Regions from separate parts of the Leclercia sp. GHBNCSD genome, predicted to be linked through region 2. Evidence: predicted binding sites of a transcription regulator. Region 2 holds the regulator's gene; each other region holds the start of a gene.
What was found. The regulator LexA, encoded in region 2, represses DNA repair genes until DNA is damaged. The targets are predictions, from matches to a motif close to TNCTGTATGTACATACAGNA.
Positions count from the first base shown of each region.

Region 1: dinB (DNA polymerase IV) is a predicted target of LexA. The motif match lies at 1,504-1,523, and genes of this name have one in related genera.
Region 3: umuD (translesion error-prone DNA polymerase V autoproteolytic subunit) is a predicted target of LexA. The motif match lies at 1,248-1,267, and genes of this name have one in related genera.

Region 1 covers NZ_JBQVYO010000001.1:1,019,048-1,022,691, reverse strand. Annotated here, with positions in the region: gene nqrF (NADH:ubiquinone reductase (Na(+)-transporting) subunit F) at 1-283, shown strand, start outside; gene nqrM ((Na+)-NQR maturation NqrM) at 283-498, shown strand; gene ACT3IC_RS05105 (glycerophosphodiester phosphodiesterase family protein) at 531-1,376, opposite strand; gene dinB (DNA polymerase IV) at 1,536-2,594, shown strand; gene pepD (cytosol nonspecific dipeptidase) at 2,734-3,644, opposite strand, start outside.
Region 2 covers NZ_JBQVYO010000001.1:1,690,291-1,693,934, forward strand. Annotated here, with positions in the region: gene dinF (MATE family efflux transporter DinF) at 1-1,074, opposite strand, end outside; gene lexA (transcriptional repressor LexA) at 1,138-1,746, opposite strand; gene ACT3IC_RS08265 (diacylglycerol kinase) at 1,856-2,224, opposite strand; gene plsB (glycerol-3-phosphate 1-O-acyltransferase PlsB) at 2,380-3,644, shown strand, end outside.
Region 3 covers NZ_JBQVYO010000003.1:96,207-99,850, forward strand. Annotated here, with positions in the region: gene ACT3IC_RS23075 (plasmid partitioning/stability family protein) at 1-89, opposite strand, end outside; gene ACT3IC_RS23080 (plasmid segregation protein ParM) at 94-1,050, opposite strand; gene umuD (translesion error-prone DNA polymerase V autoproteolytic subunit) at 1,290-1,721, shown strand; gene ACT3IC_RS23090 (Y-family DNA polymerase) at 1,721-2,992, shown strand; gene ACT3IC_RS23095 (ParB/RepB/Spo0J family plasmid partition protein) at 3,337-3,644, opposite strand, start outside.

The DNA of each region.
Region 1 (3,644 bases), 670 kb from region 2:
CGAAATGTTCTATCAGGATGAGTTTGAACAGCTTGCGCGGGACAACCCGAACTTTACCTTCCACATTGCGCTTTCCGATCCGCAGCCGGAAGACAACTGGACCGGCTATACCGGCTTTATTCATAACGTCCTGTATGAAAACTATCTGAAGCACCATGCCGCGCCGGAAGACTGTGAGTTCTATATGTGTGGTCCGCCGATGATGAACGCCGCAGTCATTAAAATGCTGCAGGATCTGGGCGTGGAAGATGAGAACATCATGCTGGATGATTTTGGAGGCTGATGATGATGACCTTCGTGCTGACCTTTGCCGTTTTTGTGCTGGTGATCTTCGGCATGTCCCTCGGCTGGCTGATTAAGCGCAAAAGCATTCAGGGCAGCTGTGGTGGCATCTCTTCCCTGGGGATGGAGAAAGTTTGCGATTGCCCTGAGCCGTGCGATGCGCGTAAAAAGCGTATGGCGCGTGAGGCGCAGCGCCAGCAAAACCGGATCCTCTGAAATAAACAGGCCGCATCAAGCGGCCTGTTTTTTTACTTAAGCCACTCCCGCGCCTGGGCTGGGGAATCGACCATCACCCCATCGGCCCCCAGCGCTTTTGCTTTCTGGTAATCCTCCGCGGAATTTACCCCCAGCAGGATAATGTGACCATTACCCTGCGAGCGGAAACAGTCCATCGCCTCTTTGTCCCATGTCAGGGTTGCCGGAGAGATCCCCTCGCCCAGGGTAAACTTCTCCACCACCTCGACCTTGCGGTTCAGCTCCAGCCCGTACCAGTATGCGTCCATTGTCTTTGCTGGTGCCTGGCACACGTGGTTCAGCGAGATATTTGCCAGCCGGGTACGCGTTTCACTGCGGGTGACAAAACGCGGTATTTCTGCGGGCAGCGCATCCAGATAGCGATCTTCGGTAGAGTACACGCGCACGCGGTTCAGGCTGTTGGTCTCTTTCAGCACGGTCAGCAGCTGCTTGCCCATCCCGACTGCATCAGCATCCGGGGATTTGATATCAATATAGAAGCGGGTCTCAGGCCAGCGTTCAAGCACGGCTTTCAGCGTTGGAATAGTGGCGCCGGTAACGCTCTCTTTCCATTTCGCACCTGCGTTAAATGTCGCCAGCTCTGCCTGGGTGTACTGGGACACTTTTCCCTGAGCGGGGGTTAACGCACTCAAATCGCTGGGACGATACAGAACGGGAACGCCGTCACGGCTGAGCTGCACGGTTATCCAGATAGCCTGAGCATGATTTTCCAGCGCCAGGGCAATGGCAGGCAGCGTATTCTCCGGCGCATCGGCGGTTCCGCCGCGGTGAGCAATAATTTGCGGGTCAGCCCAGGCGTTTGAGGCGATCAGCAGTGAAGCGATAATCATCTTTTTCATGAATAAATTTCCATTTTAAATGCATTAACTTGATGAATTTAAAGCGTTTATCTGCTCTATCTTGTACCACGATTTAATGACAGAAGTGAGACAGTAAAACTGCTGACGCATTTTTTGTACTTTGTTATACTGGATGTAATTACAGGTGTGGTGAAGACGATGCGCAAAATCATCCATGTCGATATGGACTGTTTTTTTGCTGCGGTGGAGATGCGGGATAACCCGGCGCTGCGGGATATCCCCATTGCCATTGGCGGCAGTCGCGAGCGGCGTGGCGTGATCAGTACCGCTAACTATCCGGCGCGTAAGTTCGGGGTGCGCAGCGCCATGCCAACCGCCATGGCGTTAAAACTCTGCCCGCATCTCACCTTACTGCCGGGGCGTTTCGATGCCTACAAAGAAGCCTCCAGCCATATCCGCGACATCTTTTCCCGCTACACCTCCCTGATTGAACCGCTGTCGCTGGATGAAGCCTATCTGGATGTCACCGACAGCCTGCACTGTCACGGCTCCGCCACGCTGATGGCGCAGGAGATCCGCCAGACGATTTTCAATGAGCTGCAGCTCACCGCCTCGGCGGGCGTCGCCCCGGTTAAATTTCTCGCCAAAATTGCCTCGGATCTCAATAAGCCCAACGGTCAGTATGTGATCACCCCCGACGAGGTCCCGGCATTTATCAAAACGTTGCCGCTCAGCAAGATCCCCGGCGTGGGTAAAGTCTCTGCGGCAAAGCTGGAGAAGATGGGACTGCGCACCTGCGAGGATGTGCAGAACAGCGATCTGGGCATGTTACTTAAGCGCTTTGGTAAGTTTGGCCGGGTGCTCTGGGAGCGAAGCCAGGGCATTGACGAGCGCAACGTTAACAGCGAGCGGCTGCGTAAATCGGTCGGTGTGGAACGGACCCTGGCTGAGGATATCCACGAGTGGGCAGCCTGTGAAACCATTATTGTCGAACAGCTTTATCCGGAACTGGAACGGCGGCTGGCGAAGGTCAAACCGGATCTGCTGATTGCCCGGCAGGGGGTAAAACTGAAGTTCAACGACTTTCAGCAAACTACGCAGGAGCACGTCTGGCCGCGGCTTAACAAGGAAGATCTGATCGCCACCGCGAAGAAAACCTGGGAAGAGCGTCGGGCAGGGCGCGGGGTGCGGCTGGTGGGATTACATGTCACGCTGCTGGATCCGCAGCTTGAGCGGCAGCTGGTGCTGGGGCTGTAAAAAAGCCCGGTGGCGCTCACGCTTACCGGGCCTACAAACTACTGCCCGGTGGCGCTTTGCTTACCGGGCCTACAAATGACAAACGATGTTGACCTTGTAGGCCCGGCAAACGCAGTGCCGCGGGGCAACAGTCGGCTGATTACTTCGCCGGGATCGCTTTCAGCAGTTCCGTCAGCAGGGTCCAGTAATGGCCCACGCTTTCAATATGAACCTGCTCATCCGGCGAGTGCGGACCGGTAATGGTTGGCCCGATAGACACCATATCCATATCCGGGTACGGTTTTTTGAACAGACCGCACTCCAGACCAGCGTGGATCACCTGAATGTTCGGCGTGCTGTTGAACAGACGCTGATAGGTTTCACGCACCAGCGCCATCACCGGCGAGCTCGCATCTGGCTGCCAGCCCGGGTAGCTGCCCTTGGCGACGGTCTGCGCGCCAGAGAGTTTGCCCAGAGATTCCAGCATGCTCACCACGTAATCTTTCCCGCTGTCGATCAGGGAGCGGATCAGGCAGATGATCTCTGCGCTGTCGTCAGCCATGGTCACCACGCCGACGTTCAGAGAGGTTTCCACCACGCCTTTCGCCACGTCAGAGTTGCGGATCACGCCGTTTGGCGTGGCGTTCAGCAGCTGAACAAAGCGGTCGCGGGACTGTTCAGTCAGCGCCGCTTTATCGCTGGTGCTCGCTTCCAGAACCACGGTCAGGTTCTTCTCTTTGGCGTCCAGTTCGTTTTTCAGGATATCCAGATAAACGGAGGAGAGCTTTTTCAGCGCATCGGCTTTGTCTGCGGCAACCGCCACGGTCGCGAACGCTTCACGCGGGATAGCGTTACGCAGCGTACCGCCATTGAAATCCACCAGACGCAGATCCAGCTCGGCAGCATGACCGGCCAGGAAACGGGCCAGCAGTTTGTTGGCGTTGCCTAACCCTAAGTGGATGTCACCGCCGGAGTGGCCGCCTTTCAGACCTTTCAGCGTCAGCTTAAAGGTCTGGAACCCTGCCGGGATCGCTTCACGGGTCAGTGGCAGCGTGGAGATAAAATCGATAC
Region 2 (3,644 bases):
CACCTGCCAGACAAGATAATGGCTCGCCAGCGCGCGCAGCTCTGGCAGCGAAGTCAGCAGCGCCACGATCGGGTTACCCGCCAGGGCATAGACAAGCGCGAAGGCCAGCGCCACCATGCCAGACTGACGGCAGGCTGCCCGCCATACTTCGCGCAGCTGGCCGCTTTCCCGGGCGCCATAGGCCTGCCCGGAGTGCGCTTCAACCGCATAGGCAAAACCATCCAGCGCGTAGGCGGTAAAGGTGAGGAGCGTCATCAGCACGGCGTTAACGGCGATAATCTCCGGCCCCAAACGCGCGCCCAGCACCGTCAGCGCGCCGAAACAGAGTTGCAGCAGCAGCGAGCGCAGCATAATGTCCCGGTTCAGGGCCAGCAGCTTGCGGATATTGCCGCGCCAGCTCGCTTTCAGCAGCGCCAGGGAAATGCCGCGCAGAGCCAGCACCCGCCAGACCATCCACAAGCCGAGCAACAGGGTGGCGTATTCGGCGGCAGCAGTCGCCAGGGCGGCCCCCTGCACGTTCATTTTCAGCCCGATCACCAGCCATAGATCCAGCACGATATTGAGCAGATTACCCACCACCAGCAGGATCACCGGTGCCCGGGCATACTGCACCCCCAGCAGCCAGCCGAGCAGCACCAGATTAGCCAGCGATGCCGGGGCGCTGAGCCAGCGGATCTCAAGGAAGCGCCGCGCCTGATGCAGGACATCCTCGCTGCCACCCACGATATGTAGCGCCAGATCGATAAGCGGTGTGCGCAGCAGCACAATCAGCAGACCGGCGCCGAGCGCGAGGATCAGCGGCTGCACCAGCGCCCGGGCCAGACGCAGCGGATCTTTCGCGCCATAGGCCTGAGCGGTGAGACCGGTGGTGCTCATACGCAAAAAGAGCAGCAGCATAAACAGGAAACTGGTTGCCGTGGCGCCGATGGCGACACCGCCCAGATAGACCGGAGAGTCGAGATGGCCGATAACGGCGGTATCCACCAGCCCCAGCAGCGGGACGCTGATATTGGAGACGATCATCGGGAGGGCAAGACGCCACAACGCCTTGTCTGAAGCAGTCAGCAGAGACATGTGTATGACCGGGAGAAAAAAGAAAAGCAGACTGCGGGGTTGCCGCAGTCTGTCAGAAAGAGGTTATAACCATTCACCGTTGCGGATGACGCCTACCGCCAGCCCTTCGATGGAAAAGTTATGTTCACGCAGATCGACAACAATCGGGGAAAACTCGCTGTTTTCCGGCAGCAGCTGTACCGTGTTGCCCTGTTTTTTCAGACGCTTAACGGTCACTTCATCATCTATGCGCGCCACAACGACCTGGCCGTTGCGCACATCCTGCGTTTTATGTACCGCCAGCAGATCGCCGTCGAGAATGCCGATATCCTTCATGGACATCCCGCTGACGCGCAGCAAGAAGTCCGCGCTCGGTTTGAACATGCCCGGATCGACCTGATAGTGGCCTTCAATATGCTGTTGCGCCAGCAGCGGTTCCCCGGCGGCGACACGACCGACAAGCGGAAGGCCCTCTTCTGCTTCAACGAGCAGACGAATACCACGAGACGCGCCGGAGACAATCTCAAGCACACCCTTACGCGCCAGGGCTTTAAGGTGCTCTTCAGCGGCGTTTGGAGAACGGAAGCCCAGACGCTGCGCGATTTCTGCACGCGTCGGCGGCATACCCGTCTGGCCGATATGATCCCGAATGAGATCAAACACCTCTTGCTGCCTGGTCGTTAACGCTTTCATTCCGCCCCCTGGGTGTATATACAGTTATGCTGTGAGTATATACAGCTAAAGGCGATTTTGGAACCACAAACCGCATAAAAAACCAGAGACTTGTTCGGTTTCTGAAGGCTTATCGCAAATGCCCCCAAAGCAGCGTGACCCAGGTAAACAGAGCAACGATAATCGCCATCAGCACAGCGGCAGAGCCCATATCTTTCGCCCGGCCCGAAAGCTCATGGAAGTCGCTGCCAATGCGGTCGACCACCGCCTCGATCGCACTGTTCAGAATTTCGACTATCATCACCAACATTACCGATCCAATCAGGAGTACGCGGGTGATGGGATCAACATCCAGCCAGCAGGCAATAATAATCGCCGCGATGACTGCTACCCCCTCCTGGCGAAAAGCGGCTTCATTGATCCAGGCAGCACGAATGCCTTTCCAGGAATAGCCGGCAGCTTTAATGATTCGGGTTAACCCAGTGGTATTGTTGGCCATTAAAAGAAACCTTTCTTCGAAAATAGCGTCAGAAACGGTGGCTTAAGCGCGCTGCGCTGCCGCCGGAAGTATGACGGGTAACAACAGAAATTTTGCGCGCTTTCTGTTATCCTTGCGCCGCAATTGCATTTTTAACCAGAGGCTTTACATCGTTTATGTCTGGCTGGCCACGAATTTACTACAAATTACTTAATTTACCATTAAGCGTCCTGGTAAAAAGCAAGTCTATTCCGGCGGTTCCCACGCTGGAATTGGGACTCGATACCTCGCGTCCTATTATGTACGTTTTGCCTTACAACTCGAAGGCCGACTTGCTGACGCTCCGCGCCCAATGCCTGGCGCACGATCTCCCGGATCCGCTGGAGCCGCTGGAGATCGACGGCACCCAACTGCCACGCTACATCTTTATCCACGGCGGACCTCGCGTATTCACCTGGTACACGCCGAAAGAAGAGTCCATTAAGCTGTTCCATGATTACCTCGACCTGCACCGCAGCAACCCGCTGCTGGATGTGCAGATGGTGCCGGTATCGGTGATGTTTGGCCGTCGTCCGGGGCGCGATAAAGGCGAAGAGAATCCGCCGTTGCGCATGCTCAACGGGGTGCAGAAGTTTTTCGCCGTCAACTGGCTGGGCCGCGACAGCTTTGTCCGTTTTTCACCTTCCGTCTCCCTGCGCCGCATGGCCGATGAGCACGGCACGGATAAAACCATCGCCCAGAAGCTGGCCCGCGTGGCGCGTATGCACTTTGCCCGCCAGCGTCTTGCCGCGGTAGGCCCGCGCCTGCCTGCTCGCCAGGATCTGTTCAATAAGCTGCTGGCGTCGAAAGCCATTGCCCGTGCCGTCGAAGACGAAGCGCGCAGCAAAAAGATCTCCCATGAGAAGGCGCAGCAAAACGCCATCGCCCTGATGGAAGAGATTGCCGCCAACTTCTCCTACGAGATGATCCGCCTCAGCGACCGTATCCTGAGCTTTACCTGGAACCGTCTCTATCAGGGGATTAACGTGCACAACGCCGAGCGTGTGCGCCAGCTGGCCCATGACGGCCATGAAATTGTCTACGTCCCCTGCCACCGCAGCCACATGGACTACCTGCTGCTCTCGTACGTGCTCTATCACCAGGGGCTGGTGCCACCGCACATTGCGGCGGGCATTAACCTCAACTTCTGGCCGGCAGGGCCGATCTTCCGCCGTCTGGGTGCGTTCTTTATTCGCCGTACCTTTAAAGGCAACAAGCTCTACTCCACCGTCTTCCGTGAATATCTGGGCGAGCTGTTCAGCCGCGGCTATTCCGTCGAGTACTTTGTGGAGGGTGGCCGTTCCCGTACCGGGCGTTTGCTCGATCCGAAGACCGGCACCCTGTCGATGACTATCCAGGCGATGCTGCGCGGCGGTACGCGTCCTATCACCCTGGTGCCGAT
Region 3 (3,644 bases), on a different contig from region 2:
TCTGTTTCATCGCAGACGTAGCGCTCAGCAGCGTTGCTTTCGGGGTTCAGGTAAAACGTAATTTTTCTACGGGTGTCCGGTTTATCCATCTCATTAACCAATTGCGAACATGCCATTGACCAGGTCAAACTGGGGATCTTCGCTCAGGTAAAACCTGTCATCGCGCACCCCACAAAATTGTCTGACCGCACTGGCGATGAGTTCGGCACCGCCACCAATTACCATAACATGAGAATAACTTTCAAAGCTCTTCACGGCATCGATCACCCGGTTCACAAGACGGTGATGTGAATCGCGAAGCGCTTCCTGCACGACGGCCAGTCTGGAGGCATCGTTAATGCGCTGCCGCATAAAATTCTCGTCTTCGCGGTGGATGATGAGTTCATCAGCAAGATAGCTGCTGCCCCGCGTTCTGGCCACTGCCATCGCCGCCCTGACGTCCTGCGTCATCAGTGATACACCCAGGCCGGAGTCGCCAAAGATACGCGAAATCCCCCGCATTTTGGCCCTGACATGTGAAATATCGAGCGTGGTGCCTCCCAGGTCAACAATGAGCAGTGAGTCAAGGTCTTCCAGTTTGCTCACCACATCAAAGCCTGCCGGAATGGACTCAGGCATGACGCGCACACTGCGAACGGTGAAGGTCAGTCCGTCATTCAGGGTGACCGGCCGCATCAGGTTTTCCTCTTTGCGCCGGATATTCTCAGCGCAGGGTTGATTGTCACGGTTGTAATACTCCGCGAGCGGCAGCGTCACGACAATGTCGACCTCCCGGGGTTCAAGTCCGGTCTGCAGCAGCGCATGGTGGACGGCAATGACGTTCACATCACTGTACTGCCATGCAATGTTGGTCGTGACCAGCGCATCGGCGCTGATGGGATCGAAGGTGTAGTGCTCTCCATTGAGCGAATAGTTAAAAACGCGCTGGCCACCAAAGCAAACCGCCCACTCACGCTTGAAACTGTTCGGACTGATCGCCCGATGAACTTTTTCTCCGTCCTGCCACATCAGCTTAATGTTGGTTGATCCATCATCGATGAAAATTTTCATATAACCTCACGGTAATTTCAAATACAAAATTAGGTTTTTATTTGAGAAGTATAAGAGAACAATTTGGAATTTACACAGTGCGATGGGATTTATCAAGAATAATTTAGAGAAAAATTAGAGAACAATTAGGGTTGAATGTGGGACGTGTTAAAAAAGGGCATTCTGCGCTCGAAGTTGATCGCTTACGGTAAAAATACTACTGTATATAAAAACAGTATAATTAAGGTCGTGAGGGATACATGAAGTTACAGTTGCTTAGGCCGGGGAAAGAGATTCCGCCGCAAACGCACCCTTCTTTTTCAGATCTGGCCAGCTGCGGATTTCCCAGCCCTGCCCAGGATTACGTTGAGTCAGATCTGGATTTGCATGACTACTGCATTCGTCATCCGAGTGCGACCTACTATCTGCGCGCGAGCGGCGACAGCATGTCAGATGGTAGCCTGTTTAACGGGGATCTTCTGGTCGTCGACTGCGCGGAAAAACCTCAGCACGGCGATATTGTTGTGGCCAGCCTGCAGGGTGAATTTACCGTTAAGCGCCTGCTGCTGAGGCCGAGACTGATTCTGCAGCCTATGAACGCCGGCTGGGCACCTATCTACCCCGACCCCAATGAGCTGGAAATTTTTGGCGTGGTGACCCACATCATCCACCGGACACGGGAGATGTACTGATGTTTGCCCTCGCTGATGTGAACAGCTTCTACGCCAGCTGTGAGCGGGTATTTCGCCCAGACCTGAAGGGTAAGCCTGTTGTGGTGCTCAGCAATAACGACGGCTGCGTAATCGCCCGCAGCGCGGAGAGTAAAAAATACGTACGTATGGGTACCCCATGGTTCCAGATGAAAAACGAATGCTATCCTGAGAAAATTTACGCGTTCTCGAGTAATTACGAGCTTTACGCTTCAATGTCGGCCCGCGTAATGAGCTGTGTCGAGGAACTGGCACCTCCCGTAGAACAATACTCAATTGATGAAATGTTATTATATATCAATGGCATACATAAATATAATAACCTGGAAGATTTCGGTCGGCAACTGCGTGGGCACGTTTATGACTGCACCCGGCTGACGATCGGCGTCGGTATGGGTCCCACTAAAACGCTGGCCAAATCTGCTCAGTGGGCCTCAAAGGAATGGAAACAGTTCAGGGGCGTACTGGCCCTGACCCCGGGTAATCCGGCCAGAACGCGGAAATTGCTCTCCCTGCAGCCTGTGGAAGAGATCTGGGGCGTCGGCAACCGTATTGCGAAAAAGCTGCATGTTCTGGGAATCAGGACGGCGCTGGATCTGGCTCTGACGAACCCGACCTTTGTGCGTAAAAATTTCTCTGTTGTGCTGGAAAGAACGGTACGTGAGCTGAACGGTGAGAGCTGTATAGCCCTCGAGGAAGCCCCTCCCACCAAACAGCAGATTGTCTGCAGTCGCAGTTTTGGCGAGAAAATCACGAAAGCGGATTCGCTCCGCCAGGCCATTTGCCAGTATGCGGAACGGGCGGCGGAGAAGCTCCGGGGGGAACACCAGTTCTGCCGGCATATTTCTGTCTTTATCAAAACGTCTCCGTTCACCGTTAAAGAGCCTTACTACGGCAACGTGGCCACGGAGAAACTGCTTACGCCCACTCAGGATACCCGGGACATCATTGCGGCCGCCACAACGGCGCTGGAGCGTATCTGGAAGGATGGCCACCGGTATGCCAAAGCCGGTGTGATGCTGAATGACTTCACAAGTTCCGGCGTGTCGCAGCTGCAGCTGTTCGACGAACGTCCGCCCCGACCTCATAGCGCAGAACTGATGAAGGTTCTCGATGGTATTAATCATTCTGGCCTGGGCCATGTCTGGTTTGCCGGACGAGGCATTGCACCATCCTGGCAAATGAAACGCGATATGCTGTCCCCTGCGTATACCACTCGCTGGAAAGATATCCCTATAGCGAGGATTAGTTAAAACCTGCTTTTCAGAAAGAGCCAGTAGTGCTCGCCGCAGCCGAACGACAGGGCGAAGCCCGCGAGTGAGCGAGGAAGCACCAAAGAGACGAACTAACAAACATTAATTACGCGCCTTAGCTAGAAAGTACCCCTACAAAGGCTTGACTGACTATAGGTTGGTACCACGATCCCAGTTGAGTGGTTAGGACCACAGTCCCAGTTGAGTGGTTGGGACCACGGTCCCAGTTGAGTAGTTGGGACCACGGTCCCAGTTGAGTAGTTGGGACCACGGTCCCAGTGAATGATTGTGACCACGGTCATGAGGATCGTAAATTAGAAGGATAGTTATGAATAATTACTTTTTTACTTAATAGCCAAATGCTCAAGCATTTCTTCAAACTTCCCAATGTCTTTTTCTGAAAGCTTAGAGCGATCTAGGCTAATGATTAATTTATTGCCTTTATACTGCGCTGATGCTCCCGGAATGAAAACGCGCTTTTCAGGGGTCTGATTTAATTTTTTGCTGGGATCTTTTAGTAAGGATGTAAGAAAATGGATTATTTCATCAGCCTCAAGTACCACACCTGCCTTTCTTTTTTCTGAAAGTTCGTAAGCCCCTTCGAGTAAACGAGCCTCGTTCTCAGCAAAAATTTTCTGTAAATTTTCACCAG